2 regions of the Mesorhizobium sp. BR-1-1-10 genome follow, and region 1 is predicted to be linked to the other one. Evidence: riboswitches for the same ligand, from Rfam matches in the RefSeq annotation. Region 1 holds a riboswitch; the other holds the start of a gene.
What was found. Region 1 has a riboswitch for S-adenosylmethionine ahead of LB555_RS15405 (O-succinylhomoserine sulfhydrylase). Riboswitches for the same ligand answer to the same signal wherever they lie in the genome.

Region 1 (3,984 bases):
ATGCTTTGACAGCTTCAGGCCCTGCGCCTGGTAGTTCGAGCCGAGATCGGTGCCGTAGAGCGCCTGCGGTCGCTTCAGCATATGCTCGTAGACCAGCCGGCCGACGATCTGGCCGTGGTCGAGGATGAACGGCACTTCGTGGCTGCGCACTTCGAGCACCGCCCGGCTGCCGGTGCCGCCGGCCGCCGAATGGCCGAAACCCGGATCGAAAAAGCCGGCATAATGGACACGAAACTCGCCGACCAGCCGATCGAACGGCGTCATCTCGGCGGCGTAGAGCGGCGGCACATGCACCGCCTCCTGGCTGACGAGGATGTAGAACTCGTCGGGATCGAGCACCAGTTCGCCGGCGCGGCTCTTGTGGATCGGCTCCCAGAAGTCGAGGACATCCTGCGCGGCGCGCTTGTCGACATCGACGAGGCCGGTGTGGTGCTTGCCGCGATAGCCGACCAACCCATCCTTGTCGCCATTGAGGTCGATCGACAGCGCGATGCCGCCGCCGGAAATGTTCGGCGGCTCCGTGGCGACCAGCATCTCGGCACGATGCAGCTCATGCAACTCGGCTTCCGAAAGCAGCGCGTTGCCGGTGCGAAAGCGGATTTGAGACAGGCGCGAACCCGTGCGCGCGATGATCGGAAAGGTGCGCGGGCTGACCTCGAGATAGAGCGGACCGTTGTAGCCGGCGGCGATCTTATCGAACTCATGGCCCCGATCGGTCATGACGCGGGTGAAGATGTCGAGCCGCCCGGTCGAGCTCTTCGGATTGGCCGAGGCCGAAATGTCAGCCGGCAGGGCCAGACTTTCGAGCAGCGGCACAATATAGACGCAGCCGGTTTCGAGGACCGCGCCTTCGGTCAGACTGATCTCGTGCAGTTGCAGCCGATCGAGCTTTTCCGACACCTTGTGGTTGGGACCGGGCAGGAACGAGGCGCGAACCCGCCAGGCCTTTTCGCCCAATCTGAGATCAAGGCTCGCCGGCTGGATCTGGTCGGCATCAAGCGCGCGCGGCGACTTCAGCGCGCCGGACCGGAACAGCGCCGATATGTCCTGATCGGGAAGAATGCCTGTCTGCCGCAAAGTCTGGCTCCGCCCCAAGACTGGTCTCTTTCGTTTGCAGGTTCTTGTTTGTTGCAGGTTCTTGCCGCAAAACCGCGGGGCACTTCTGCGGAACCTGCCTTGGTACAAACGTCTTAATGAAGCCGGCAATTGACGCAAGCGTGGCGCGGGTCTAAAGGGTCGTTATCCCGTGGTGATTTGGCCGGTCGGCTTGCAGCCACGTTAAACAAGTCGCTAAAGGACCGTCGGGCCGCAAGGCCGTATGGACCGGTTGCGACTTTCGCGGCCGGTTTTTTTGTGTCTGGAACAAAGCGATGAGCACCAAGAAGCGCAACTGGAAACCTCAGACGGCACTCGTGCATGGCGGAACCCTGCGTTCCGGCTTCGGCGAAACCTCCGAGGCGATGTACCTGACCCAGGGCTATGTCTATCAGACGGCGCAGGCCGCCGAGGCCCGCTTCAAGGGCGAAGAGCCTGGTTTCATCTATTCGCGCTACGCCAACCCGACCGTCGACATGTTCGAAAAGCGCATGTGCGCGCTTGAAGGCGCCGAAGACGCGCGCGCCACGGCGTCGGGCATGGCGGCGGTGACGGCTGCCCTTCTGTGCAGCGTCAAGGCCGGCGACCACATCGTGGCCGCGCGCGCGCTGTTCGGCTCCTGCCGCTGGGTGGTCGAGACGCTGGCGCCGCGCTATGGCATCGAGGCGACCTTGGTCGACGGCACCGAGATCGCCAATTGGGAAAAGGCGGTCAGGCCGAACACCAAGCTGTTCTTCCTGGAAAGCCCGACCAACCCGACGCTCGAGGTCGTCGACATCGCTGCCGTCGCCTCGCTTGCCAATTCGATCGGCGCGCGGCTGGTCGTCGACAATGTCTTTGCCACGCCGCTGCAACAGAAGCCGTTGCAGCTTGGTGCGCACATCGTCGTCTACTCGGCCACGAAGCACATTGACGGCCAGGGCCGCTGCCTGGGCGGCGTCATCCTGTCGGACAAGAAGTGGATTGACGAGAACCTGCACGACTATTTCCGCCACACCGGTCCCAGCCTGTCGCCGTTCAACGCCTGGACGCTGCTGAAGGGCCTGGAAACCTTGCCGCTGCGCGTGCGCCAGCAGACCGAGAGCGCCGGCAGGATCGCCGACTTCCTGGCCGGGCAGCCGCAGATCGCCCGCGTCATCTATCCCGGCCGTGCCGACCACCCGCAGGCCGATATCGTCAAGAAGCAGATGTCGGGTGGCTCGACGCTGATCTGCCTCGACGTCAAGGGCGGCAAGCCGGCGGCCTTCGCCCTGCAGAACGCCCTCGACATCGTGCTGATCTCGAACAATCTCGGCGACGCCAAGAGCCTGATCACCCATCCGGCGACGACCACCCACAAGAACCTCAGCGATGAGGCCCGCGCCGAACTCGGCATCGGGCCAGGTACGCTCAGGCTGTCGGTCGGCCTGGAGGATACGGACGATCTGCTGGAAGATATCGCCCAAGCCTTGAAGGCCGCCAAATAGGTTTCGTCCAGGAAGCGTCGTCAGCAGCGATCAGGCGCTCGACGGCGTCTCCTCCAGTTCCGCCGTCTTGGTCCGGATGGTCATGGCGTTGCCGCGCCAGTCGACGGCGCCGCCGAGCCAGCCGCGCGCCCAGATGGCCGGGAGCATGACGTCCCGCGCGACCGTCGCCGCGATCATGCCCGTCGAGACGTGCCAACCCTTGGCCAGGGCCAGAGCGCATTCCGGAAGATAGAACGCAGCCAGCACGGCAATCGCGGTCGCCCAGAGACTAATGCCGGCGCTCGCCGCGGCAATCAGCGCAAGAACCAGCGGGACCGCCGCACCAGTCAGGATCTCGGGCGCGAAGAACAGCGGGAAAGTGACGCGGCGCAGGCGCGCCCAGCGGGCCTGGCGCGACCAGATCTCGCCAAACGTGCGCTGGCCGAGCGGCTGCTCGAAGGGGGCGGCAACGAGGTTGACACGCAGGCCGAGGCCGTTCACCAGCTTGGTTGCGGCGGCGTCCTCGGCGATCTCGGCGGCCAGCGCGCGTATGCCGCCATTGGCGTCCAGCATCGGCTTCTTCCACAGCATGCTCTTGCCCTGCGCGAAGCCGAGGCCGAGCGCCGCGCCGGCATACTGCCAGCGGGCCTGCAATGTGTTGAGGAAGGCGCATTCGACGTCGGCCCAGAAACCATCTGGCCTGGAGCCGATCGGCGTCGAGCAGACAAGGCCGGTACCGTGCTGCCACGCCGCCATCATGTGCTCGACATAGTCCCTCGGCATCAGAACGTTGGAATCGGCAAGAATGACCCAGTCGTGGCGCGCCGCTTCCCAGCCTTTGACGCAGTTGTTGAGCTTTGGATTGGCACTGACACGGTCGTCGCCGATCAACAGCCGGGCCGGCACCTGCGGAAACCGGGCAATCGCCCTGTTTATCAGTTTGACCACCGGGTCGTCGGCATGGGCGACGCAGAAGATCAGTTCGTAGCGTGGCCAGTCGAGCGCGAAGGCGCGTTCCAGCGTCTCATGTGTGAATGGCTCGACGCCGCGCGACGGGACGACAATCGACACCGCCGGCGATCTGCCCGCCGGCGGGGCAATCGTGGTGCGCCGTTTCAGCTGTGAAGCGGCAAGCAGGATGCTGGCAGCGTTTGAGAGGATGAGTGCGGTCGAAAGCGAGGCGGATATGAGAGTGAGTTCCATCGAGATCTGGTCACTCCGGAAGTCGGCCCGCGTCGCGGCCGTTTTCAACAGTTCGACAGAGGGCCGAGTCGCCCGGTTCGCGCACACCACCATTGTCGTGTGTCACTTAAATGACATTCTTTGCCGGCACCTGCGTTTCAATCCCAGGCGCGACAGGACGCGCACGTTGACCTGCTCACCGCGAGCGTCGAAAGTCGTCGGATTGTTTTGGAGCCGCTCATGTACCGCGCCGTGACGCGCA
Region 2 (3,984 bases), on a different contig from region 1:
GGCGGCCGGCTGGGCGCGCCGGATCGGGCGGAGACGCTCGCCATGATGGCAACCGCCTGGCCGGTTGAAATCACCTAGCTCTTTGCCGGATGCTCGACCGCCTGGCGGCCAAAATCGGGCGCGTCGATATCCTGGCCCGCCTCGATGATCGAGCGGCGCACGGCGCGGGTGCGGGTGAACAGGTCGAAGAGCTTGTCGCCGTCGCCCCAGCGGATGGCGCGCTGCAGGAACGCCAGGTCTTCCGAGAACCGCGCCAACATTTCCAGGATGGCATCCTTGTTGTGCAGGCACACGTCCCGCCACATGGTCGGATCGGAGGCAGCCAGACGCGTGAAATCGCGAAAACCGGAGGCGGAATATTTGATCACTTCCGTCTTGGTCACCGATTCCAGATCGTCGGCGGTGCCGACGATGTTGTAGGCGATGATGTGCGGCAGATGCGAGACGATGGCCAGCGTCATGTCGTGATGCTGCGGGTCCATCGTGTCGATGTTGGCGCCGCAGCGGCGCCAGAATTCCGACAGCCGTTCCAGCGCTTCCGGATCGGTGCCCGGCACCGGCGTGAAGATGCACCAGCGGTTGTCGAACAGGTCGGCAAACCCGGCATCCGGGCCGGATTTTTCGGTGCCCGCCAGCGGATGGCCAGGAATGAAATGGACGCCTTCAGGCACATGCGGCTGCATCTGCGCGATGACCGAGGCCTTGGTCGAGCCGACATCGGTGAGGATCGCCCCCTTTTTCAGCGCCGGCGCGATTTCCTCCGCTACAGCGCCGGATGAGCCGACCGGCACCGAGACAACGACCAGATCGGCATCACGCACCGCGTCCCCGGCATCGATGGTGTAGGAATCGCCAAGGCCCAGTTCCTCGGCTCGCTTGAGCGTTGCCGCACTGCGCGTCGAGATGGCGACATGGCGAGCCAAGCCCTCGCGTCGGATGACGCGGGCCAGAGACGAGCCGATCAGGCCGATACCGACCAGCGCGATCTTTTCGAACATCGGTGATGCCATGGTGTTCCAGCTCTTTAGACGTTCTAGCTTTTCAGGAATGTCGTGAGCGCGGCGACAACGCCGCGATTGGCCTCTTCAGTGCCGACGGTCATGCGAAGCGCGTTGGGAAAGCCGTAACCTGAAACGCGCCGCAGAATATAGCCGCGCGCGCTCAGATAATCGTCAGCCGCCGCCGCGGAATGCTTCTGATCGTCGGGAAAATGAATGAGCAGGAAATTGCCAACGCTCGGCGTCACGCGCAGCCCGAGCCCGGTCATTTCGCCGCTCAGCCAGGTGAGCCAGGTCTCGTTATGCGCCACGCTACGCTCGACATGGGCACGGTCGCGGATCGCGGCGATGCCGGCCTCGATCGCTGTCGCATTGACGTTGAAGGGGCCGCGTACACGATTGATGGCGTCGACGATATGCAGGGGACCATACATCCAGCCGATGCGCGCGCCGCCGAGCCCGATCTTGGAGAAGGTGCGGGTCATCACCACGTTCTCGGCGCTGCCGGCCAGCTCGATGCCGGCTTCGTAATCGTTGCGGCGGACATATTCGGCGTAGGCCGCGTCGAGCACCAGCAGCACATTTCCCGGCAGTCCGGCATGAAGGCGGCGCACCTCCTGGAAAGGGACATAGGTGCCGGTCGGGTTGTTGGGATTGGCCAGGAACACGATTTTCGTGCGCGGCGTGACGGCCGCCAGCATCGCATCGATGTCGGCGCGCTCGTCGGTCTCCTTGACCACGACCGGGGTGGCGCCTGCCGACTGGATGTAGATCTTGTAGACCATGAAGGCGTGTTCGGTGAACATAGCCTCGTCACCCGGCGCGAGATAGGTCTGCGCCAACAGGCCGAGGATCTCGTCCGACCCGTTGGAGCAGATGATGTTTTGCGCGTTGAGGCCATGCACCTCGGCGATAGCCTCGCGCAACCGCCTGGCGCTGCCGTCGGGATAGATGTCGAGTTTGCCGGCGACCTCGCGCGCGGCCTCGATCGCCTTCGGCGAAGGCCCAAGCGGATTCTCGTTCGACGACAGCTTGTAGACCTTGGCCACACCGGCGGCCGCCGAGCTTTTGCCGGGCACATAGGCCTCTATATCCATGATGCCCGCGCGCGGAGTTGGACGTGCCTGATCCGGTGTCTGGTTCATATCTTGCAAAATCCGTCGAAAACCCCTCCATCCGGAGGCCGCTGCGGAGATACAAGCCATGGCACGCAATGTCGAGAGGTGGCAGCGGTGCCAGCCGCCGCCATTGACGGCGAGGCAGGCGGGTTCTAGAAAGACGATGACAGTTCCGTGGTGATTTGGCCGGTCGGCTTGCAGCCACGTTAAACAATTCGCTAAAGGGCCGTTTGCGTGACGTAACCGGCTTTGCGAAGGCAATGCCGGTTTTTTGTTGTCCGCGACCGGCCGGACGGACGCATCGGCGGCGGAGATCGGCAGCGATTTCCACGAGCGCACGGTGCAGCAAGAGAGACGTGATGGCCGCTCTGCGTGCAGGAAAGACCAACAACGAGGCCGACCAACCGTCGAGCCCGGTGTTGCGGTTCGGGCCCGACAAGCCGCTCAAGCTCGATGCGGGTACGTTGCTGTCGCCGTTCCAGATCGCCTACCAGACCTATGGCACGCTGAACGATGCCCGCTCCAATGCCATCCTCGTCTGCCATGCGCTGACCGGCGACCAGCATGTCGCCAGCACAAATCCGGTAACCGGCAAGCCCGGTTGGTGGGAAGTGCTGATCGGACCGGGCAAGATCATCGATACCAGCCGTTTCTTCGTCATCTGCTCCAATGTCATCGGCGGCTGCCTGGGTTCCACCGGTCCGGCCTCTACCAACCCGGCCACGGGTAAACCCTATGGCCTCGACCTGCCGGTCATCACCATCCGCGACATGGTGCGCGCGCAGCAGATGCTGATCGACCATTTCGGCATCGAGAAACTGTTCTGCGTGCTCGGCGGCTCGATGGGCGGCATGCAGGTTCTGGAATGGGCGTCGAGCTATCCCGAGCGCGTGTTCTCGGCGCTGCCGATCGCCACCGGGGCGCGCCATTCGTCACAGAACATCGCCTTCCACGAAGTCGGGCGGCAGGCTGTGATGGCCGATCCGGACTGGCATGGCGGCAAATATTTCGAGCACGGCAAGCGTCCGGAGAAAGGGCTGGCGGTGGCGCGCATGGCCGCCCACATCACCTATCTGTCGGAAGCCGCCCTGCACCGAAAATTCGGCCGCAATTTGCAGGACCGCGAAGCGCTGACCTTCGGCTTCGACGCCGACTTCCAGATCGAGAGCTATCTGCGCCACCAGGGCATGACCTTCGTCGACCGCTTCGATGCCAACTCCTATCTCTACATGACGCGGTCGATGGATTATTTCGACCTCGCCGCCGACCATGGCGGCCGGCTGGCCGACGCCTTCGCCGGCACGAAAACCCGTTTTTGCTTGGTGTCCTTCACATCGGACTGGCTGTTCCCGACAGAAGAGAGCCGCTCCATCGTCCACGCACTCAACGCCGCCGGCGCCTCGGTATCCTTCGTCGAGATCGAGACCGATCGCGGCCACGACGCCTTCCTGCTCGACGAGCCGGAACTGTTTGCCGCCATCAACGGCTTCATCGGCTCGGCCGCGCGCGCCAGGGGGCTCAGCGCATGACCCCGAAAAGTTGCAGACGTTTCGGACCAAGGCCATGCGCCGTCCACGAGGCGAAGCCATGAGCGTCAACGGCAGCCAACGCGTCGACCTCGAGGTCGTCGCCAACCTCATCCCGCCGCAATCGCGTGTGCTCGACGTCGGCTCGGGCGACGGCTCATTGCTCGAATTGCTGCAGGACACCAAGCAGGTCGATGGTCGCGGACTCGAGCTGTCGCAGCGTGGCGTCAACGAATGCGTGGCGCGCGGTCTCAGTGTCATCCAGGGCGACGCCGACACCGATCTCGAATTCTATCCCGACAAGGGCTTTGACTTCGTTGTCCTGTCGCAGACCCTGCAGGC

Region 2: it holds a riboswitch for S-adenosylmethionine, as region 1 does, so the genes downstream of both, metX (homoserine O-acetyltransferase MetX) here and LB555_RS15405 (O-succinylhomoserine sulfhydrylase) in region 1, are expected to answer to the same signal.

Annotation. Positions count from the first base shown of each region.
Region 1 covers NZ_JAIUIL010000006.1:288,377-292,360, forward strand. Annotated here, with positions in the region: gene LB555_RS15400 (2'-deoxycytidine 5'-triphosphate deaminase) at 1-1,077, opposite strand, end outside; SAM riboswitch at 1,237-1,314, shown strand; gene LB555_RS15405 (O-succinylhomoserine sulfhydrylase) at 1,371-2,561, shown strand; gene LB555_RS15410 (ceramide glucosyltransferase) at 2,592-3,743, opposite strand; gene apaG (Co2+/Mg2+ efflux protein ApaG) at 3,963-3,984, shown strand, end outside.
Region 2 covers NZ_JAIUIL010000013.1:80,300-84,283, reverse strand. Annotated here, with positions in the region: gene LB555_RS24920 (sugar kinase) at 1-78, shown strand, start outside; gene LB555_RS24915 (prephenate/arogenate dehydrogenase family protein) at 75-1,010, opposite strand; gene hisC (histidinol-phosphate transaminase) at 1,034-2,143, opposite strand; SAM riboswitch at 2,281-2,358, shown strand; gene metX (homoserine O-acetyltransferase MetX) at 2,476-3,645, shown strand; gene metW (methionine biosynthesis protein MetW) at 3,704-3,984, shown strand, end outside.